Regions from separate parts of the Kitasatospora sp. NBC_00240 genome, predicted to be linked through region 2. Evidence: riboswitches for the same ligand, from Rfam matches in the RefSeq annotation. Region 2 holds a riboswitch; each other region holds the start of a gene.
What was found. A riboswitch is a leader RNA that binds a small molecule or an ion and turns the genes downstream of it on or off. The one in region 2 is predicted to bind S-adenosylmethionine.

Region 1 (7,337 bases), 1.7 Mb from region 2:
AAGCCGTCCCGCAGCCCGGCCCCGAGGGTCCAGAAGGCCGGCCAGTAGCCCGCCGCGGCCGGCCCGGTCACGTCGGGCAGGGCGATCGAGGCCTCGATCCGCAGCACCCCGCCGGGCGGGGCGGCGAAGTCGGCGCGCCGGGACTCGATCCGCCCCGAGCTCCACCGGCCGCCCTCCAGGGTGGGCACGATCTCCAGGGCGCCCTTGCCGTCCAGCCGGACGTTGGCGGTGGAGTCGGTCATCGTCTCCACCTCGCCGGTGCCCCATCGGGCGGCCGGGCAGCCCGGGTAGCAGGTGCCCAGGTCGTACTGCCAGTTCGCGGCCGAGGGGCGGCTGCCCGCCGGGCCGTCGAAGTCGTCCCGCAGCAGCTGCGTCCAGCCGTCGCCGCCCGGCTCGCTCCGCGCGGGCACCAGGCCGGCCTCGACCAGCAGCCGCTCCAGCCGGGGAGTGAGGACGACGGCGGCGACGTTCGTCAGGTGCGCGTCGTCGCGGTAGAGCAGGATCCGCTCCAGCACCGCCGGGCAGCTGCGCCCCGCCCCGGGGCAGAGCACCGAGTTCACCTCCACGGACCGCACACCGGGCATCCGGCCGGCCGCGATCGCCTCCGCGAGCGGGTCCGGCCAGTGCGCGCGGCCGCGGTCGAACTCGCAGGCGGCCGGGTCGGCGATGTGCCCGGAGACGCAGGCCGGGACGTCCCGGCCGGGTATCGGGGTGTCCTCGACGTAGACGATCGGCACGCCGAGGGCGCGCAGCGGTGTCAGCGTCTTCTCCCAGCCCTGGGCGAGGAGTTGCCGGTCGTCGGTGTAGCGGTTGAGCGAGGCGATCACGATCAGCCTGGGCTTCGGCCCGCTCTGCAGCCTGGCCAGGCTGTTCGCCCGCCAGGTGTCGCACTCCCGGTACTCGCGTCCCAACTGCGGGTTGACCACCGGTATCTCCGCCAGCGGGCAGCCCTGCTTGACCAACTCCTCCAGGCCCCAGTGACGTTCGGCCGCGACGGCCAGCATCGGGGAGAACCACTGGCCGGCGTGCGAGTCGCCGAGCAGGACGATCCGGTCCGCTGCGCCGGCCGGGCCGAACAGGCAGGCCGGGCCGGCCGTCACGGCCGGGGCCACCTCGCACTCGCCGTCCGGCGGGAAGTCCTTGCGGGCCTGCGCCGGGTCGGGGACGGCCGGGCCGGCCTTGAGCGGGACGGCGGTGCGGGCCAGCAGCGAGGTGCCGTCCGGCGAGCCGGGCGGCAGGCCGAGCATGTCGACCGGGGCGGCCGGGCCGAGCAGCCGGAGCGTCCCGGTGCCGACGACCAGCGCCAGCACCACCGGGACGACCACCGCTGCCACCCCCAACGACAGGCCTCGCCGAGGCAGTTCGGCGATGGTCCGGTTGCGCCGCAGCGGCTGCTCGATCCAGCGCAGCGCGGCCGCGGCCGGCAGGGCGGCCGCCAGCGTCAGCCCCGCCTTGGCCGGCCAGCCGAGGGCGCCGAGCCGGGCCTCGGCGAGCACCAGCACCGGCCAGTGCCACAGGTACAGGTTGTAGGAGAGCCGGCCGACGGCGCGCGGCGCCCGGCCGGACAGCAGCCGCCCGACCCCGAGGCCGCCGCGCACCGGGTCGGCGGCCCCGGCGTCCGGGGTGCCCGCCAGGACGACCGCGGCCGCCCCGAGGGTCGGCACCAGCGCCGCGTACCCCGGGTAGGGAGTGCCGGCGTCGTACTCCAGCACGCACCAGACGATCGCCGCCGCCCCGGCCCACCCGGACAGCAGCCGGAGCGGGCGCGGCCCGCGCATCCGGTGCCAGGGCAGCAGCGCCAGCAGCGCGCCCACCCCGAACTGCCAGCCCCGGGAGGGCGTGCCGAGGTACGCCAGCGAGACCGAGCCGTGCGTCCAGTGCAGGGACAGGGCGAAGGAGCCGAGGGTGAGCAGGCCGGCGACGACCGTCACCGCCGAGCGGACCGCCCGGCCCCGCCGGACCGCCCGGGCCACCAGGAGGACGGTCACGGCGAGCAGCGGGGCCCAGAGCAGGTAGAACTGCTCCTCCACCGCCAGCGACCAGAAGTGCAGCAGCGGGCTCTGCTCCCGGCCCGCCGCCAGGTAGTCGGTCTGCTGCGCGACGAAGCGCCAGTTGGCCGCCGACAGCGCCGCGGCGAGGACGTCGTACTCGAGGTCGGTGCGCCGCAGCGGGACGGTCAGCCAGGCGCCGGCCAGCGCGACCGCGGCGAGCACCACGGCGGCGGAGGGCAGCAGCCGGCGGGCCCGGCGGGAGAAGAACTCGCCGAGCCGGATCCGGCCGGTGGTGACCGCCTCGCGTACCAGCAGGCCGGTGATCAGGTAGCCGGAGATGACGAAGAACACGTCGACGCCGACGAAGCCGCCGGCCAGGCCGGGGACGGAGGCGTGGAAGGCCAGCACGGCGAGGACGGCCACCGCGCGCAGGCCCTCGACGTCGGGGCGGAAGCCGGTGCGGCGGGAGGAGGGGGCGGCGGCGCCGGCGCCCGGGGAGCCGGCGCCGCCGGGTGGTGGGCCGGGGGGCGTGAGGGTCTGCGGAGCGAGTTCCGGAACCACGGTCGAGGACATCGGTGTGACCATCTTTCAACCCAGCCAGGGCAGCATCGGGCTGACCCAGCCGGAGGCGAGCAGGGCGGTGAGGACGAGGGTGGCGGTGGCGGCCGAGGCCTCCGGCCAGCGCCTGGGCAGCATGCCGCGGCCGGCCCGGCGCCCGGCTCGGGCGGCCTTCCGGGCGGAGCTGCGGGCCGGGGCGGCTGGCCGCAGTTCGGCGGCCAGGTCGCGGATCAGCGGGACGCCGATCTGGCACTGGACCACCAGGTACAGCCCGAGGCCCCAGTTGGGCTCCCAGCCGTTGCGGGCGACGGCCAGCGCGAGCCCGACCGTGGCCGCGCCGACCGAGGCGCAGAGCCAGGCGAGCGAGACCAGGACGACCTGGCGGGCCAACCCGCCGGGCCTCGCGCGGCCCGCACCGGTGGGCACCCAGGCCGCGCTGCGGCCGCGCAAGGTGTGCCAGAAAGCGGCGCCGGCTGCCACGCTCATCAGGACGTTGGAGCGGATCACCTCGACCCGCCAGCGGGTCCGGCTGATCCGGGGCAGCAGGACGTGCCAGAGCCAGAGCGGGGCCAGCAGCGGCAGGACGTGCCAGGGCCGGATCTCGTCCGGGTACCAGAACATCATCACCAGCGGCGGCAGCGGGGCCGCGAAGATGTTGACCGCCGTGGTCAGGTAGCCGACGACGCCCTCGTAGAAGCAGAGTCGCATCCGCCAGGGCGCCCGGATCCGCTTGAGCTCGGGGGTGCCGAGCAGGTGCAGGTTGCCCATCGCCCAGCGGTACTGCTGGTTGACGAAGGAGGCGAGGTTGTCCGGCGAGGTGCCCTTGGCGACCAGCACCGGGACGTACAGGGTGCGGAACCCCTGCTCGTACAGGGCGAGTCCGGTGAACAGGTCCTCGCTGTGGTCGAGCCTGGCGAAGCCGCCGGCGGCGTCGATCGCGGCGCGCCGGTAGACGGCGTTGCTGCCGCAGCAGATGGCGGCGTCGCTGGCGTCGCGGGAGGGCTGGATCCAGCGGAAGAACCACTCCTGGGCCGCGCCGGCGGCGCGCTGGATCCAGCTCATGGCCTCGTCGGTGTCGAAGCACTGCGGGCTCTGCACGATGCCGGTGCCGGGGTCGGCGAAGTAGGGCACCAGGTGCCGCAGGAAGTCCGGCCGGGGCGCGAAGTCGGCGTCCAGGATGGCGATGAACTCCGCCGAGCTCAGGGTGAGCGCGTGGTTGAGGTTGCCGGCCTTCTTGAGGTGCCCGCGGTCGGGCCGTACGACGTACGCGTAGCCGTACCGGGCGGCCAGGTCGGCCACCTCGGCGCGGTCGCCGTCGTCCAGCACCCAGACGGTCAGCGCGTCCGGCCAGTCGACGGCCGAGACGGCGCGGTAGGCGTTCTCCAGGACGTCGAGCGGTTCGCCGCAGGTCGGCAGGTAGAGGTCGACGCCTGGCAGTTCGGCCGGCTGCCAGGCGTGCACCAGCACCTCGTGCGACTGCCGGGTGAGCCGGCGCTGGCGCAGGCTGTTGACGGAGGACAGGGCGAGCGCGGCGAGGTTGAGCACGAGGACCGCGAGGAAGGCCCAGAGGGCCGGGGTCCGCAGCGAGAAGGTGAGCATGGTCGCCGCGGTGAAGACGAAGGCCAGCGAGGTGCAGATCAGCACCCAGCGGCGCTGCGGTCCGAAATACCAGTAGAGCTCCTGATCGGAGGGAGGTTGAGGAAGGTGATGGACAGTCATAGGGCCCCCACAGCCGCTGGTCCGACAGCATCCTGGGGGAACCGTACCGCAATTGGTATAGACCATTGGACCACCGGTCGCGGGGCGGACGGCATTCGGCCACGGCCGTGCGCCGGCGGTGATCATTTCAGCGCCCGGCCGGTGCGCGGGGGATCGGCAGGCCTCACCGGGGTGAACAGTCGTCCAACTTCCTCGCGCCGGCCCCGCCGGCCCCTCGGTGGACGGCGCGACCGCCTCGGCGTACGGTCGGGTGGCCCGGTCTCCGGTTCGCTGCCCGGTTCGCCCGGGATGTCGCGGTAGGGGTGTTTCCGCCAGGTCAAACCCCCGTTGCGTGGCGGAGTGTGACCGAACGTCGATTGACGGGGCCGATTCGGCATTCGTACACTCGGACCGGCGAAGAATGTCAGCTTTGGGCCCCGGCCGGCTGACTGGCAACCCTCCACTGTGGCGGGGTGCCGCCGGGGATAAGCCGGGCGACATGGGTGTCATGTCGCAAGCACAGTGACCCCGGGTACACAGGGGGATGGAGACGGTCATGCAGCGCGTGCACGGCAGCCGTGCCGTTCGGCCCAGACTGGTGGCCAGGTTGGCTGTCGACCTCGTCCGCAGTGCCAGCTCGCTCTGTCGTTGAGGCCGTGCGACCGGACCCCCACCGGGGGTCGCGGTTCGGTTCGCGTGTCATGGCCCCGGGCTCCGGGCGGCCAGTGACGCACCTCGTTTCCGGCCTCTCGTACGACGGGTAGCGCAGCGTAGCGCGGCCCGGTCGTGCGCCCTGCTCCAGGAGAGCGGATGCTCACGTCCCCCGCGCGTGCCGCGCGTCTTGTCCACCGATCCGAACCATCAGGCCGTGACAGCGAGTTCCGGCTGCTCCGCCACGCCCTCGACCGCTCCCTGCGCGGCCGGGGCGGCGTCGTCGCCCTGGGCGGCGCGGTGGGCACCGGCCGCACCGAACTGCTGCACGTCTTCTCCGAGGCCGCCGCCGACCACGGCGTCCGGGTGCTGTCCGCGGCCGGCTCGCCGCTGGAGAAGGACTTCCCGTTCGGGATCGTCCACCAGCTGTTCCAGAGCGCCGGCCTCGACGCCGCCGCCGACGCCGAGGTGGCGCACCTGCTGGAGGGCGGCCCCGACACCCCGGCCGGCGAGGGCGGCCCCAGGCTCACCCCGCGCGCCCTGCACGGCCTCTGCTCGCTGGTGCTGCGGCTCGCCGAGCGCGCGCCGCTGCTGCTCGCGGTCGACGACCGCCAGGACGCCGACGTGCAGTCGCTGGAGTTCCTGCTCTACCTCGTCCGGCGGACCAGGGCCGCCCGGGTGCTGACCGTGCTCAGCTCGCGCGAGACCATGACGCCGCCCAACCCCTTCTTCGAGGTCGAACTGGCCCGGCAGCCGCACCACGAGCGGGTCCGCCTGGAGCTGCTCCCGGCCGGCCTGGTCTCCGAACTGCTGCACGAACGGTTCGGCGCCGACGCCGCCCTCCGGCTGACGGCCGAGGCGCACACGCTGACCGGCGGCAACCCGCTGCTCGTCCAGGCCCTGCTGGAGGACCAGGAACCCGGCGGGGCCCGCCACGAACTGGTGGTGGGGGAGAGCTACCGTCGGGGGCTGATGAACTGCCTGCACCGGATGGACCCGCTGGCCCTGCGCTGCGCCCGCGGCGTGGCCGTGCTCGGCCGCCCCGCCGAGCCGGAGCTGCTGGCCGAGCTGCTGCTGCTGGCACCGCAGTCGCTGTCCCGGGCGTCCTACCTGCTGCACTCCGCCGGACTCTTCCACGAGGGCAGGTTCCGGCACCCGACCGGCGGCGGGGACCTGCTGGCCGCGATGAAGCCCGAGGAGCTGGCGGCGCTCCACCACCGGGCCGCCCAGCTGCTGCGGGCCTCGGGCGCGTCCGCCGACCGGGTCGCCGAGCAGCTGCGCTCGGCCGAGGGCCACGTCCGGGCGCCGTGGGCGACCCCGGCGGTAGGGACCGACGGCCTCGGCGGGACGCTGGAGGAGATGCTCAGCGACTGCGACCCGGGCGGTCCGGGCGGTTTGGGTCGTCCGGGCAGCCCGGGCGGGATCGACGGGATCGGCGGCCCGGAGGGGCCGGCGCCGCTGGACGGGCCGGCGGTGCCGGACGGCTGGGCGCAGGGCTGGATGTCGGCCGTCCCCCCGCAGCGACCGCCGCGGCAGCCGGCCCCCGGCCCGGCCCTCGCGCCGGCGGCCGGGCGGCCCGCCTCCCGTCCGGTGCGGGCGGCCGGGTTCCACCCGGTGCCCGCCCCCGCGGCCGACGGCGGGGCTCCGGAGCCGGCCCCGATCGTGCTGCCGTGGGCCGCGGGCCCGACGTGGACGCCGGAGCCGGCGGCCGAGGAGACCGTCCGGATCGAGTGCGTGCCCTGGCTGCCCGGCACCGAGGCGGAGTCCGCCGAGGCCGTCGCGCGGCGCGAGCTGAAGGCCGTCCGCTACCTGTTCTGGCACGGCCGCGTCGCCGAGGGGACGGCCGCCCTGGAGCGCTTCGAGGCCGACCGGCCCGCCGGCGCCGAGCCGGCCGGCCTGCGCGAGCTGCGCTCGTGGCTCGGCTACTGGTTCCGGTCGCTGTTCCCGCAGCCTGCCCCCGGGCAGGGCGCCGGCGCCGGGGACGGCCTGGCCGTCCTGGGTGGACTGCTGGCCGGGCTGCCGGCCGAGGAGTCGGTGCTCAAGGCCGAGCGGATCCTGCGTGAGGGCCGGCTCGGCGGCGGCTCGGTGGAGTCGCTCACCTCCGCGCTGACCGTGCTGGTCTACGCGGACCGGTCGGACCGCGCGGCCCGCTGGTGCGAGCCGATCGCGACCCGCACCGCCGCCGCCAACTGCAGTTCCACCTGGCACGCGCTGTTCTCCGCGCTGCGGGCCGAGGTCGCGCTGCGCCAGGGCGACCTGCGGACCGCCGAGGAGGCCGCCCGGGCGGCCTTCGCCCGGATCCGCCCCGAGGGCTGGGGAGTCGCGGTGGGCTACCCGCTGTCCACGATGATCTCGGTACGCACCGCGCTCGGCCGGCACGAGGACGCCGCGCGCTACCTGGCGCTCGCCGTACCGGCCGAGACCTTCCAGACCCCGGCC
Region 2 (7,337 bases):
GGAACGACATCGACAAGCGGGTCGCCGAGCTGATCAGGAGCGGCTCCTCGCCCGACCTCGTGCAGACCGGCGGCTTCGCCGACCAGGTCGCGGCCAAGCGGCTCTACCCCGCCGCCGACGTGCTCTCGATGGAGACCCAGGCCAACATCAGCGAGGGCTTCGCCCACGCCGGGCAGGTGCTCGGCACCCAGTACGGCATCCCCTTCGTCTCCTCCTCGCGGGTGTTCTTCTACAACAAGACGATCTTTCAGAAGGCGGGCATCACCGCGCCGCCGGCCACCTGGTCCGAGCTCAAGGCGGACGCCGACAAGATCAAGGCCAAGGTGCCGGGGGTGACCCCGTACGCGCTGCCGCTCGGGCCCGAGGAGGCCCAGGGCGAGTCGATGATGTGGGCGATGAGCGGCGGCGGCGCGCTCTCCGACGACGTCGGCAACTACAGCATCGACAGTCCGCAGAACCTCGCCACCTTCGGCTGGCTGCGCTCCAACCTGGTCGAGGCCCATCTGACCTACCCCGACCCCGGCACGGTCGACCGCAAGACCGCCTTCAACGACTTCGCGACCGGCAAGGTGGCGATGCTCAACGGCCACCCCTCGCTGCTGGGCAAGGCCACCGCCGCGAAGATCGACTTCGGTACGGCGGCCATCCCGCGCAAGGACGGCGTGGGGAAGACCGGCACCCTCGGGGTGGCCGACTGGATGATGGCGTTCAAGGCGAACGGTCACAAGCTGGAGATCAAGCAGCTCCTCAACTTCGTGTACGCGAAGCAGAACACGCTCGCGTTCGACGAGAAGTACAACCTGCTGCCGGTCACCCAGGACACGCTGGCGGAGATGAGCAGCAACGGGAAGCACGAGGACCTCAAGCAGTTCCTCGCGGTGCTGCCGAACGCCAGCTTCTACCCGCTCGGCGACCCCGCCTGGGAGCAGGTCAGCAGCAAGATCAAGAAGGAGATCGCGCAGGCGGTCACCGGCGACGCCAAGCAGGTGCTGGGCGGCCTGCAGGAGGCGGCGGTCGCGGAGGCCAAGCGGGTCCGCTGACCACGGCGGCCGGCCCGGGCCCCGGGATCGGGGTCCGGGCCGGCCGGTCGGTCTGCGCCGGTCGGTCCGCGCCGGTCGGTCTGCGCCGGCGTTCCGTGCGGGCTCCATGCGGTCGGACGCGGGATCAGGCGCGGGGATCAGGCGAGAGTCAGGGCGTACGCCTTGCGGAGCGTCTCGTGCACCGTCCAGGTGGTCCGGTCGCCGGCGTGCAGCACCGCGGCGTCGCCGGGGCCCACCTCCAGCGTCGGGCCGCCCTCGAAGGCGATGGTGGCCCGGCCGCTGAGCACCACGAAGAGCTCGTCGGCCTCGGTGTCGGTGACCACCCCCGGGGTGATCTGCCAGATCCCGCGCAGCTGGCGGCCGTCCTCGGACTCCCAGAGCACCCTTCCGGACACCTCGGGGGTGCCGGAGACGATCTGGGCGGGGTCGAGCGGGTCGGGTTCGAGCTCGGCGCTCGGGATGTGCACGGCGAAGCTGTCGGTCATGCCCCGACGCTAACCCGGCCGCGCCCGCCGACGGGGGCGCCACAGTGTGTCGGACCGCCGGGGGAGAATGACACCTCGTAGGGCCCGGACGGGGCCCGGCCGACGGATGCGGAGGTGGCGGCGGTGCCCGAACTCGGAGCGCGCGACCTGGCCGTCCTGGCCCTGGAGGCCAGGCCCTGGCGGACGGCCGGCGCCAAGGAGCGGGCGATCCGCGAGGAGCTCGGCCTGTCGAGCACCCGCTACTACCAGCTGCTGAACGCCCTGCTCGACCGCCCGGAGGCGCTCGCCCGCGACCCGCTGCTGGTCAACCGGCTGCGCCGGATCCGCGAGCGCAAGCGCGAGGCGCGCTGACCGTCCCCGGCGGCCCGCCCTGGGAGCGCCCGCGCGCGGCGCGGTGTGCCGCGCGGGGCCCTGGGTAGGGTCGGGGCATGGCCATCATCGAGTTGCCGGAGCCGGTTACCGCTGCTGGACGCGAGGGGCTGGCGGCGCTGCTCGCCGACCCCGGCGGGGCCGTCGCGGCCTTCGACTTCGACGGGACGCTGGCCCCGATCGTCCCCGACCCCGCCGCCGCCCGCGCCCACCCCCGGGCGGCCGCCGCCCTGACGGCCCTGGCGCCGCTGGTGGGATCGCTGGTGGTGGTGACCGGCCGGCCGGCGGCGCTGGCGGTCGAGTACGGCGACCTCGCGCGGGTGCCCGGTCTGGTCGTGCTGGGCCAGTACGGCGTGGAGCGCTGGGACGCCGGCAGCGGCGAGGTACGGGCGCCCGCGCCGCACCCGGGCGTGGCGCAGGTCCGGGAGCTGCTGCCGGGCCGGCTGGAGTCGCTGGGCGCCGGCGCCGGCACCTGGGTGGAGGACAAGGGCCGGGCGCTGGCCGTGCACACCCGCCGGGCGGACGCCCCCGAAGAGGTCCTGGAGCTGCTCCGGGAGCCGATGGCCGCGCTGGCCGCCGAGCACGGGCTGATGGTGGAGCCCGGCCGGCTGGTGCTGGAGCTGCGCCCGCCGGGCGTCGACAAGGGCGCGGCGCTGAGCGCCTTCCTGCGCGAGCGGGCCGCCCGCGGCGTCCTGTACGCCGGGGACGACCTGGGCGACCTGGCGGCCTTCGCGGCGGTGGAGAAGGGCCGTACCGAGGGGGTGCCGGGCCTGCTGGTCTGCAGCGGCGCGGTCGGCGACGCCCCCGTGCGCGCCCTCGCCGACCGGGCGGACCTGGTCGTCCCGGGCCCGGCCGGCGTGGTGGCACTGCTGGAGGCGCTGGTGGAGCGGCTGTCGGCCGGTCGGCCGGGCGGCCCGGGGGTCAGCCCAGCGCGGTGAGCTGGTCGAGGAACCACTGCTGCGGCGGCAGCGCGGTGGCCGCCGCGGCCAGCCGCTTGGTGCGCTCGGTGCGCTCGGCGGCGGGCATGGTGAGGGCGCTGTGCAGGGCCTCGGCGGTGGCGATCACGTCGTACGGGTTGACGGCGACGGCGTCCTCGCCGAGTTCGGCGAAGGCGCCGGCCTCCCGGGAGAGCACCAGCGCGCAGCCCGCGTCGGACACCACCGGGACCTCCTTGGCGACCAGGTTCATGCCGTCCCGGATCGGGTTGACCAGCGCCACGTCGGCCAGCCGGTAGGCCGCCAGCGACCGCGGGAAGTCGTCGTTGACGTGCAGGATCAGCGGCTGCCAGTCCTCGGTGCCGAACTCCTCGTTGATCTCGCCGGCGATCCGCTCCACCGAGGCCGTGTACGCGCGGTACTCGGCCAGGTCGGTCCGCGAGGGGTAGGCGAAGGCGACGTGGACGACCCGGTCGTGCCACTCGGGGCGGGTCCGCAGCAGGTGCCGGTAGGCCAGCAGCCCGCGGACGATGTTCTTGCTCAGCTCGGTGCGGTCCACCCGGACGATCGTGCGGCGCTCGCCCACGGCCTCCCGCAGGGCGGCCAGCCGCTCCTCGACGTCGGGGCGGTGCGAGCGCTCGCGCAGGAAGTCGGCGTCGGCGCCCAGCGCGTGCACGCCCAGTGCGGTGGTGCGCCCGGCGTGGGTGACGGTGAGCGCCTCGCGGTCGACCTCGGCGCCGAGCACGTCCGCGCAGCAGTCCGCGAAGGCGAGCGCCCATCGGCGGGTCAGGAAGCCGGCCCGGTCGGCGCCCAGGATGCCGGTCAGCACCGCCTCGGCGACGTCGTCCGGCAGCATCCGGTAGTAGTCCGGCGGTGCCCACGGGGTGTGCGAGAAGTGGCCGATCCGCAGGTCGGGGCGGCGGGCCCGGAGCAGTGCGGGCACCAGCGACAGGTGGTAGTCCTGCACCAGCACGGCGGCGCCATGGGCGGCCTCGGCGGCGAGCGCGTCGGCGAAGGCGGCGTTGTAGGTCTCGTAGGCCTGCCACTCGGTGCGGAAGCCCGCGTCGAAGGCGGGCTCGGTCGGGGTGGCGTAGAGCAGGTGGTGGACGAACCACAGGGTGGAGTTGGCCACCCCGTTGTAGGCCCGGGCGAAGGTCTCGGGGTCGATGTCCAGCATCCGGACGGCCTGTCCTCCGACCTCGTGCCCGGCGCGGTCCAGCCTGCCGTCCGGGGCCTGTCGGGCCGCCTCCCGGTCGGCCTCGCCGAGCGCCGCGCAGACCCAGACCGCGGACGGGTCGTCGATGGCGGAGAGCCCGGAGACCAGGCCGCCGCCGCCCCGGCGCAGGGCCAGGGTGCCGTCCTCCTGGTGGCTGAAGGACACCGGACCACGATTGGAGGCCACCAGGACGGGGGCGCTGCCGGTCGGACTCGAACGTGCCGTCGTGAGATCGCCCATGATGGGAACCTTGCCGGGGTCCGGCACCGCCAAACTTCCTGGAGACGGGCTAGTACCCGCTGTGACGGCTCACATACTCGGGGACGGTGTGCATCGGCGGCCGCTCCAGCGCGCCGACCGGGTGGGTGCGGGCGGTGAAGCCCGCGCCGGTCCGGGTGAACTGGGTCAGCAGCGGGTGCACCAGGTCGGCGGAGGCCTTGAGCCGGTGGGTGCGGTCCAGCCGCTCCAGGGCGGTGCGGTAGATGGTCGCGGCCATCCGGCCGAGCGCCTGGCTGTCCTGGTGGCGGTGGTGGCGCACCCCCACGTCCACCTGGGCGAGCGCGTCCAGGCCGGCCGTCTCCAGGGCGTCCACCAGCAGGCCGAGCTCCACGCCGTAGCCGGTGGGGAACGGCAGCCGCTCCAGCAGCGAGCGGCGGGCCGCGTACTCGCCGCCCAGCGGCTGGACGAAACCGGCGAGTTCCGGCCAGTGCAGGTTGAGCAGCGGGCGGGCGACCAGCTCGGTGACCCGGCCGCCGCCGACCGGGTCGATGGTGGCGTCCCCGTCGGCGCCGGCCCCCGGCAGCTCGTACGGCCGGTCGTACATCGCCTTGACCAGCTGGATGCCCGGATCGGTCAGCAGCGGGCCGACGATGCCCGAGACGAAGGCCGGGTCGAACTCGCGCAGGTCGGCGTCCACGAAGCAGACGATCTCGCCGGAGGTGGCCAGCAGGGAGCGCCAGAGCACCTCGCCCTTGCCGGGCTCGGCGGGCAACCGGGGCAGTATCGCGTCCCGGTGCACGACCCGCGCGCCGGCCTCGGCGGCCACCTCGGCGGTGCGGTCCGCCGAGCCCGAGTCGACCACCACCAGTTCGTCGACCAGCGGCAGACGCTCCATCAGCTCCCGGCGGATCACCGAGACGATGGCTCCGACGGTCGACTCCTCGTCCAGGGCGGGCAGCACCACGCTGATCGTCCCGGCCGGGCCGGCCGCCTCCTTGGCGGCGAGCAGGCTGTGCACCGGTCGGTCGGCCGCGCTCCAGGACCGGCGGCGCAGCCAGGACGCCACCTCCGGGAGAAGCGCGGGGGGCAGCTCGGCAGGCACGGCACACTCCTTGCTGGGGCGCCTCGGCGGCGCGGGTCGGGTGAGGCGGTTCCACTCGCCGGGGCATCTCGCTTGGCGGACGGACCGCTTGGCGGTTGACGCCTTCGGATACAGTCTTCGTACAGCGCATAGACCTTCGCACGCCGGGGTTGCCCGCTGCGCAGGACCACAACTTCACAGAGCTCATCCAGAGGGACTGAGGGAACGGCCCGTCGACGTCCCGGCAACCTTCTCGCACGGCAGCTTCGGCGACTGTGGCGGGACAGGTGCCAATTCCGTCCTGTGGCGCGCCCGCGTCATGGGGAAGATGAGGAGAGAGGCCTCCGCCATCATGGCTACCACCGCGACCACCGCTCCCGGCGCCGCAGACGTGACCGCTTCCGTCGACCTCGGCCCCGCCACCGCACTGTCCTGTCGGGAGTGCGGCACCCGGTTCCCGCTCGGCCCGAGCTTCGCGTGCCTGGAGTGTTTCGGCCCGCTGGAGATCGCGTACGACTTCGGTTCCGCCGAGGCGGCCGACCTGCGCAAGCGGATCGAGGCCGGCCCGGCGTCGATCTGGCGCTACGCCCCGCTGCTGCCCGTCCCCGCGGACGTCGCCTCCAAGCCCAATCTGAACCCGGGCTGGACCCCGCTGGTGAAGGCCGACAACCTGGGCCGCGAGCTGGGTTTCACCGCCCAGCTGCACGTCAAGGACGACTCGGGCAACCCGACCCACTCCTTCAAGGACCGCGTGGTGGCCTGCGCCATCGAGGCGGCCCGCGCGTTCGGTTTCACCACCCTCTCCTGCTCCTCGACCGGCAACCTGGCCGGTGCGGTGGGCGCGGCGGCCGCCCGGGCCGGTTTCAAGTCCTGCGTGTTCATCCCGCACGACCTGGAGCAGGGCAAGATCGTCATGGCCGGGGTGTACGGCGGCGAGCTGGTCGGCATCGAGGGCAACTACGACGACGTGAACCGCTTCTGCTCGGAGCTGATCGGCGACCCGGCCGGCGAGGGCTGGGGCTTCGTCAACGTCAACCTGCGGCCGTACTACGGCGAGGGCTCCAAGACCCTGGCCTACGAGATCTGCGAGCAGCTGGGCTGGCGCCTGCCGGAGCAGATCGTGATCCCGATCGCCTCGGGCTCCCAGCTCACCAAGATCGACAAGGGTCTGCAGGAGCTGATCAAGCTCGGCCTGGTCGAGGACCGGCCCTACCGGATCTTCGGCGCCCAGGCGGAGGGCTGCTCCCCGGTCTCCGCCGCCTTCAAGGCGGGCCGGGACGTGATCCGCCCGGTCAAGCCGGACACCATCGCCAAGTCGCTGGCCATCGGCAACCCGGCGGACGGCCCGTACGTGCTGGACATCGCCCGCCGCACCGGCGGCGCCGTCGAGGATGTCACGGACGCCGAGGTGGTCGAGGCGATCAAGCTGCTGGCCCGCACCGAGGGCATCTTCGCGGAGACCGCCGGCGGGGTGACCATCGGCGTGCTCAAGAAGCTGGTCGAGACCGGGCAGCTGGACCCGGCGAAGGAGACCGTCGCGATCAACACCGGCGACGGCCTCAAGACCCTGGACGCGGTGGCCGATGCCGGTCTGACCGCGACCATCCGCCCGACGCTGGAGTCCTTCCGGTCGGCCGGTCTCGCGTCCGCCTGATCCCCCCACCCCGCTAGGAGAGCCACCGCCATGAGCGCCAACGTCCGCATCCCGACCATCCTGCGCACCTACACCGGCGGCGCCGCCGAGGTGGCAGCCGAGGGCGCGACCCTCGCCGAGGTCATCGCCGACCTGGAGAAGAACCACGCCGGCATCGCCGCCCGGGTGCTCGACGACACGGGCAAGCTGCGCCGCTTCGTCAACATCTACGTGAACGACGACGACGTGCGCTTCGCCGAGGGCCTGGCGACCGAGATCAAGGACGGCGCCAGCGTCTCGATCATCCCCGCGGTGGCCGGCGGCTGCTGAGCCCGATCGGCCGCGCGCCGAGCCCGCCC
Region 3 (7,337 bases), 2.5 Mb from region 2:
GTTGTAGCCGTCCACCACCAGATGGACCTGCGGGATCGCCAGCAGCTGGTCCAGCAGCGCCGGATCGTCCTCGGCGAGCGCCCGGCGGGCCACGTCGTGCGGCGAGGCCGAGGCCGGCTCCACCGCCTCCACCAGGTCGGCCGGGTGGATCCGGGCGACCGGCAGCGCCAGCTCCCGCTGCAGCCCCTGCGCCGACTGCAGGACGGTGTCGAGCAGCAGCCGCAGCCGCATGTCCTCCACGCTGCGCCCCTCGCGGGCCGAGCGCCGGCCGTGCTCGACCGCCGTCTCCAGTTCGGAGATCCGGTGCTTGAGCCGCCGGGCCTCGCTGTCGGCGGCGCTGCGCTCGGCGGTCGACGAGCCGCGCAGCGCCTCCAGTTCGGCGGCCAGCTTGCGGGTCTCGGCCTGCGCCCGCCGGGTGTCGCTCTCCAGCGAGCGCACCTTCTTACGCAGCGACTCCGCCTCCTTGCGCACGCTCTCCGACTCGGCGCGCTGGCGCTCGAGGTCGGTCCGCGCGGCGGCTCGCAGCTCGGCCAGTTCCGCCTGCAGCTTCTCGGCCAGCCGGGCCGACTCGGCGGCCGCGCCCTCGGCGCCGGCCCGCTCGGCGAGCTCCCCCGCCTGCTCGACCAGCCGGGCCCAGCCGTGCGGGCGCAGCAGGTAGGCGGCGGTGGCGACGTCCATCGGGTCGGCGGCGCCGGGCACGGTGCCGGCCTCCAGCGCCTTCACCAGGTCGGGCTGGCCCAGCCTCAGCCGGTCCGCTATCCGCACCCGGAACGCGGGCTCGGACTCCAGCGCGGCGGCCAGCGCCGTGGCCGCGTACTTGGCCCGCCGGGCCGGCGTGAACTTGGCGTACTGGCGGAGCGAGAGCGGCAGTTCGGCGACCGGCAGGCCGCCCAGCGCGTCGGCGGCGATACCGACCACCCGGCGGCGGACGCCCTCGGGCAGCGGGCGGTCGAGCTGCTCGACCGTCCGTGCCTCCGCGTCGTCCTCGCCCGGGGGCGCCCCGCCCTCGGCCAGGTCGGCGCCGGTGTCCGCGCCGGCCGCGGGCACGGCCGGGTCGGCGTCCGGGGCGATGTCCCCGTCCGTGGTCTCAGCACCGGCCGGGACGGCCTCGACCGCGTCCGGGGGCCGGGCGTCCACAGCGGGCGGCCGCCCCTGCGGTCCGGCGGGCTCCCTCGCTGCGTCCACCACGTCCTCGGCTCCGATCCTGTTCTGCGGAGTGCTCACGGCCGGCTGCCGCTGCCCTGAAACTCACCGCTCTCTGCAATTGTCCCTGTACGGTGCCCCACCCCGCGCCACGCCACACTCCCGCGGCTGAGGGGCGCCCGGCCCGCGAGGGGCGCCCGGGCCGCCGGGGCCCCGGGCGGTGTCCCCGGGGCCGGCCCGGCCGACCGACCCCCGGGCCGGGATGATCGGCCCCGGCCGGTGGGTCGGTCCTGCTCGGCGGGTCAGGCCTGCTCGGCGGCCTCGGCCTCGGCACCCGGGCGGTCCACCAGCTCGACCTGGTCCACCGCGTTGCACCAGCGGCAGCGCACCGACTCGACGGTCTCGGCCAGCACCTCGGTCTCCTCGACCTTGGAGTCGCCCGCCAGGTCGAAGTGCAGGTACTCGACGACCTTCGCGGTGCGGGTCACGTCGAAGCGGGTCAGATTGCCGCACAGCGTGCAGCGCCAACGGGTCTCGGCGGTCAGGGCGGGGACGGTCATCGGGGGTCCTCTCGGCAGTTCCCTGGTCTGGGCGGGAGGCGCTCCCCCCGGAGCCCGGCGTCGGCGGCGGGAGGCGGGGAATGCCCGGGCCAAGCCTATTGCCTGGGCCGTCCTCGCTCGTCACCGGTCCGGATCGCCTCCCGGTCACCCACACGCAGTACAGCGCGGTGTCGCCGCCGCGCGCCCGAGGAATGCTCCCCGGCATGGCGATCCCGGTCCTCGACCACACCGGTGCGCGGGACGGGCGTCCGGCCGTCCCCGCACCGGTCGTCACGTACGCCCTGATCGCCCTCAACACGCTGGTGTTCCTGCTCGGCCCGGCGGCCGGCCTCAACCCGCTGTTCGGCACCGGCCAGGCCCGGATCTGCGCCGAGCAGCGCTTCGAACAGCGCTGGGGGGCGGTGCCGGCAGAACTGCTGGAGCACCGTCCGCTGACGGCCGGGCGGATCGTCCAGCCGCCGGGCTGCGTGCTGGCCCCCACGCCGGGCAAGTCCCCGGCGCTCTCGGTGCTCAGCTCGCTGTTCCTGCACGCCGGCTGGCTTCACCTGCTCGGCAACATGCTGTTCCTCTACGTCTTCGGCACCGGCGTGGAGGAGCGCCTCGGGCGGGTCCGCTTCCTGCTCTTCTACCTGGCGGCCGGCGCCCTCGCCACCTACGGCTACGCGCTGGCGCAGGCGCACTCGGTTGGATCGGACCGGGTGCTGATCGGCGCCTCGGGGGCGATCGCGGCCGTGCTCGGCGGCTACCTGCGGCTGTACCCGAGGGCCCGGGTGACCACGCTGGTGCCGCTGTTCCTGTTCCTGCCGCTGCGCTTCCCCGCCTGGCTGGTGCTGGGCCTCTGGTTCGCCCTGCAGTGGTGGTCGGTGCGCTCCACCGGCCTGGACGGCGGCGGGCAGCCGCCGGGCCCGGGCAGCGTGGCGTACCTGGTGCACGTGATCGGCTTCACGGCGGGCTTCCTCTTCACCTGGGCCGCCTACCCGCGCTCGCCGTGGCGCCGCCCCCGCCTGCGCCGGACCGGCTGAGCCGGCGGCCCCGGACCGGCCCGGGGCCGCCGGGTCGCCCGATCGCCGGGCCGCGCGGGCGCACTGACGGCGGGCGGGGCGGCGGCTACGCTGGCCGCACCCCACAAAGGAGCAGCAGAGTGATCACCGCCATCGTCCTGATCAAGACCACCGTCGACCGCATCCCGGAGATCGCCGAGGCGATCACGGCCATCGAGGGTGTCAGCGAGGTCTACTCGGTGACCGGTGGGTACGACCTGGTGGCGATGGTCCGGGTGCGCCGGCACGACGACCTGGCGGACGTGATCCCCGGTCAGCTCAACAAGGTGCCGGGCGTGGAGCACACCGAGACCCAGATCGCCTTCCGTACGTACTCCCAGCACGACCTGGAGGCCGCCTTCGCCCTCGGCCTGGGCGAGTAGCCGGCGACCCACGCGGCTCAGGCGGCCGGGAGAGCCGGCCGGGCGGGTGGCCGGGCTCCCAGGCCGCCCCCGGCACCCGGCCGGACCGCTCCGGCCGGGTGGCTCCCGCGGTCAGCCGGCCCGGCGGGTGTCGGCGACGCAGCGGCCGCCCTCGCTGCGGTAGTTCCAGGCCGCGCCGTCGGTGACCAGCTCGCGGACGGCGGTCAGGAACCGGTCCAGGTGCTCGTCCGGGGTGCCGGCGCCGAAGCTGACCCGGATCGCGTTCAGACTGCGCTCGCCGGGCAGCGAGGCCTCCGGCGCGCCGCACTCGGACGGCGTGGCCTCCTCGCCACCGAGCAGGGTGCGCACCAGCGGGTGGGCACAGAACAGCCCGTCGCGCACGCCGATGCCGTACTCGGCGGAGAGCGCCGCCGAGAAGTGCGAGCTGTTCCAGCCCTGGACGACGAAGGAGAGCACGCCCACCCGGGCGGAGTCCTCACCGAACAGGCTGAGCACCTTGACCTCGGGGATCTCGGCCAGGCCGGCCTTGAGGCGGGCGATCAGCTGCTGCTCACGGGCCTCCAGCGCGTCGAAGCCGGCCTCGGTCAGCGCCCGGCAGGCCGCGGCGACGGCGTAGGCGCCGATCACGTTCGGGGAGCCGGCCTCGTGCCGGGCCGGGCCGGAGTTCCACTCGACGGCGACCGAGCCGTCCACCTCACGGGCCACGGTGCGGGTGGCGCCGCCGCCGGCCAGGTACGGCTCCGCGGCGTCCAGCCAGTCGCTGCGGCCGGCCAGCACGCCCGAGCCGAACGGCGCGTACAGCTTGTGGCCGGAGAAGGCGACCCAGTCCACGTCCAGCTCGCGGACCGAGACCCGGTGGTGCGGCGCGAGCTGGGCGGCGTCCAGGACGATCCGGGCGCCGTACCGGTGGGCGGTGCGGGCGAGCTCGGCGACCGGCCACAGCTCGCCGGTGACGTTGGAGGCGCCGGTGACGCAGAACAGCTTCGGGCCCTCGCCCGCGCCGGCCAGCGCCTCGTCCAGCGCGGCGACCGCCTCGGCGTGCGAGCGGGGGGCGCGCAGGTAGTCGACGGTCAGGCCCTCGCGGCGCCAGGGCAGCAGCGAGGCGTGGTGCTCGGTCTCGAAGACGAAGACCCGGGTGCCGGCCGGCAGCGCGCCCGCCAGCAGGTTCAGCGAGTCGGTGGTGGCGCGGGTGAAGACCACCTGGTCGCCCTCGCGCAGGTCGAGGAACTCCTCGACGGTGCGGCGGCTCTGCTCGAACAGGTCGGTGGAGAGCTGCGAGAGGTAGCCGGCGCCGCGGTGCACGCTGCCGTAGTAGGGGGCGTAGGCGGCGACGTCGTCCCAGACCCGCTGGAGCGCCGGGGAGCTGGCGGCGTAGTCGAGGGCGGCGTAGGCCACCTTCTCGCCGTTGACCAGCGGGACCTGGACGTCGTGGCCGAGGACGGCGAGCGGGGCGCAGAGATCGGTGGTCACAGACATGGGGATGCACTCCTCTGAGGTCAGGACCCCGGGAGTGCCGAAATACACCGGTGGTCCGCGCTTGCCACGCGGACGGACTGCCGCGTGACCCGGTCCTCACCCAGGGCACCCCGCCACGGACGGAGGGTTGCCGGACAGCAAGCTGGGGCTTGTCGCTGTCACTCATGACCTGGCGAAGACTCTAGGCGGCGCCCGCCTGGTGGTCAAACAGCAGTCCGGTATGTGGACGCGGACGGGCGCCGGGGCAGGGCGAAGGCCCGCGCAGCAATGCTCCGCGGGCCTCGAACGCCTGGGCGCCGGCCCGGCTGTGGCCACCTGAGCGGTCCGGCTCCCGGACGCGCGCCGACGGCTGGCCTCGGCCGGGCGAGGTGTCACTGATCGGTGGCCGGTCGCCGCCCGGGTGGTCGCCGTCCGGTCGGCGGGCCGGTCAGGGCCGGCTGCTGGCCTCGGCCCAGTGCTTCAGCAGCGACTGCGCCGCACCCGAGTCGACCGCCTCGGCGGCCCGCTCCATCCCGGCCGCGAGCTGCTCGGCCAGCGGCGCCTCGGTGAGGTCCAGCGCCACCAGCGCGGCCGCGGTGTTCAGCAGGACGGCGTCCCGGACGGGTCCGGGCTCCCCGGCCAGCAGCCGGCGCGCGACGTCCGCGTTGTAGGCGGCGTCCGCCCCGCGCAGCGCTTCGAGGCCGACCAGCTCGATGCCGACCTCGCGCGGGTCGAAGGAGGTCTCGGTGACCACGCCGCCCTGCACGATCCAGACCCGCGAGGTGGTGGAGATGGTCAGCTCGTCCAGGCCGTCGTCGCCGCGGAAGACGAGGGCGGTGGAGCCGCGCCGGGCCAGCACGCCGGCGATCAGCCCGGCCAGCCGGGTGTCGAAGCAGCCGACCGCGTGGGCGGTCACCCGGGCCGGGTTGGTGAGCGGGCCGAGGATGTTGAAGGCCGTCGGTACGCCGAGCTCGGCCCGGGCGGTGGCGGCGTGCCGCATGGCCGGGTGGAACTTCGCCGCGAAGCAGAAGGTCAGGCCGACCTCGTCGGCGATCTCGGCGACCCGCGCGGCCCGCAGGTCGAGTCTGATGCCGAGCTTCTCCAGCACGTCCGAGGAGCCGCTCGCCGAGGAGGCGGCGCGGTTGCCGTGCTTGACCACCTTGGCGCCCGCGGCGGCCGCGACGATCGCCGACATGGTGGAGATGTTGACGGTCTTGGCACGGTCACCGCCGGTGCCCACGATGTCGACGGCCGGGCCGGGGATGTGCAGCGGCTCGGCGTGCGCGTACATCGCGTCGACCAGGCCGGTGATCTCGTCGACCGTCTCGCCCTTGGCCCGCAGCGCCACCATGAAGCCGGCCACCTGCGCGGGGCTCGCCGCACCGGTCATGATCTGGTCCATCGCCCAGGCCGTGTCGTCCTGGGTGAGGTCCTCACCCCTCAGCAGCGCGGACAGGAGATCCGGCCAGACGCGGACCACCTGCACGGGGTCGTTGCCGCCGTTCGCAGGGTGCGCGTTCACCATGGCTGACTCCAGCTCTCGTCGGTGTTGCCGGAAGGGCTCCGGGGACCAGGAGGCCAGCCTATCCAGCGGCGAGGCACGGCCGCCCATGCCTTCACACCTCTTCTCTAGTACTGAGACAGCCGTACTGGAGAAGAGGTTCCAAGGAGAGCGGCACCCGAGCCGAGGCATGCTCCGGACCGCCGGCCGGGGCGGCCGCGCCGCAGCGCACGGGGAGGGACGGACACCGACGGCAACCGGCGCCCGCCCCCGGACGGCGGCGGGCGCCGGGCCGTTCGGGGGCGGGCGCCGGGACGCACCCGGCCCGACCGTCAGTGGGTGGCCGGGGTCCGGCCCGCGATCCGGTTGCGGAGCAGGGTGGCGGCGGCCTCGGCCAGCGCCACCGGATCCACCGGGTGGGAGATGGCGGCGTCGGCCCGGCTCCAGGCGGCCAGCCAGGAGTCCTGCGGCCGGCCGATCAGCACCAGCACGGGCGGGCAGCCGTAGATCTCGTCCTTGAGCTGGCGGCCCAGGCCCAGGCCGCCGGCCGGGACGGCCTCGCCGTCCAGGACGCAGAGGTCCACCCCGCCCTTCTCCAGTGCGCGGAGCACCGCGGGCGTGGTCGCGCACTCCAGGTACTCGAGCTCGGGAAGATCCGCGGCCGGGCGCCGGCCGAGGGCCGTCCGCACCTGCTCGCGGGTGTTGCGGTCATCGCTGTAGACGAGGACGGTGAGCGTCTCGTCGGTCGTGTGCGCCATGGGGCCCTGCTCCCTCAAATGTGATCCGGACCACGTCCACCTCTTCCGGATGCTACTCCCGATCACCCGCCGTGGAGCCCCTCCCGCGCGATCCCGCCGAGGAGATCGGCGGGCGGACCGGACGGCGCCGGTTCCAAGGCGCCGCGCTGAACCGTCACCCGCCCGGGGGCACCGCGTCACCCTGACGCGCACAGACCACCCGTACGGCGGACCGCTAGCCGACCCGGTGGACGGCGGAGCCCCCGACACGCAGGGCAAAGGAGTGCTCGGGGTCATCCGGCGAGCCCCCGGAGGCCCGAACAACCGTCAGAAAACGGACATAGCCGCGCCGACCGGCCCGCCGGACCCGCTCACGGCCCCCAACGGGGCATATCGCACGCACCGGACACTCCGAGGGAGACCCCCCGGCGTGAAGACGGAATAAGGGACCGACATAATGTCCGTCGTGGCGACAGCAACAGCAGTAGAAACCGGGCACGCGCACGGATCGGTCAACC

Region 1: linked by a shared signal. The riboswitch ahead of OG689_RS45025 (putative leader peptide) and the one ahead of thrC (threonine synthase) in region 2 are both predicted to bind S-adenosylmethionine.
Region 3: linked by a shared signal. The riboswitch ahead of OG689_RS29660 (aminotransferase class V-fold PLP-dependent enzyme) and the one ahead of thrC (threonine synthase) in region 2 are both predicted to bind S-adenosylmethionine.

Annotation. Positions count from the first base shown of each region.
Region 1 is NZ_JAPEMU010000001.1:2,728,289-2,735,625, reverse strand. It holds gene OG689_RS11680 (acyltransferase family protein) at 1-2,564, opposite strand, end outside; gene OG689_RS11675 (cellulose synthase catalytic subunit) at 2,580-4,268, opposite strand; SAM riboswitch class IV at 4,661-4,773, shown strand; gene OG689_RS45025 (putative leader peptide) at 4,792-4,899, shown strand; gene OG689_RS11670 (LuxR family transcriptional regulator) at 5,058-7,337, shown strand, end outside.
Region 2 is NZ_JAPEMU010000001.1:4,468,395-4,475,731, reverse strand. It holds gene OG689_RS18845 (extracellular solute-binding protein) at 1-1,040, shown strand, start outside; gene OG689_RS18840 (cupin domain-containing protein) at 1,178-1,525, opposite strand; gene OG689_RS18835 (DUF3263 domain-containing protein) at 1,649-1,876, shown strand; gene otsB (trehalose-phosphatase) at 1,954-2,832, shown strand; gene OG689_RS18825 (trehalose-6-phosphate synthase) at 2,816-4,285, opposite strand; gene OG689_RS18820 (glucosyl-3-phosphoglycerate synthase) at 4,335-5,366, opposite strand; SAM riboswitch class I at 5,547-5,680, shown strand; gene thrC (threonine synthase) at 5,698-6,999, shown strand; gene OG689_RS18810 (MoaD/ThiS family protein) at 7,030-7,308, shown strand.
Region 3 is NZ_JAPEMU010000001.1:6,925,669-6,933,005, reverse strand. It holds gene OG689_RS29680 (NYN domain-containing protein) at 1-1,014, opposite strand, end outside; gene OG689_RS29675 (hypothetical protein) at 1,446-1,703, opposite strand; gene OG689_RS29670 (rhomboid family intramembrane serine protease) at 1,907-2,725, shown strand; gene OG689_RS29665 (Lrp/AsnC ligand binding domain-containing protein) at 2,845-3,126, shown strand; gene OG689_RS29660 (aminotransferase class V-fold PLP-dependent enzyme) at 3,238-4,602, opposite strand; SAM riboswitch class IV at 4,655-4,772, opposite strand; gene trpD (anthranilate phosphoribosyltransferase) at 5,030-6,106, opposite strand; gene OG689_RS29650 (hypothetical protein) at 6,415-6,840, opposite strand; gene OG689_RS29645 (heme-copper oxidase subunit III) at 7,277-7,337, shown strand, end outside.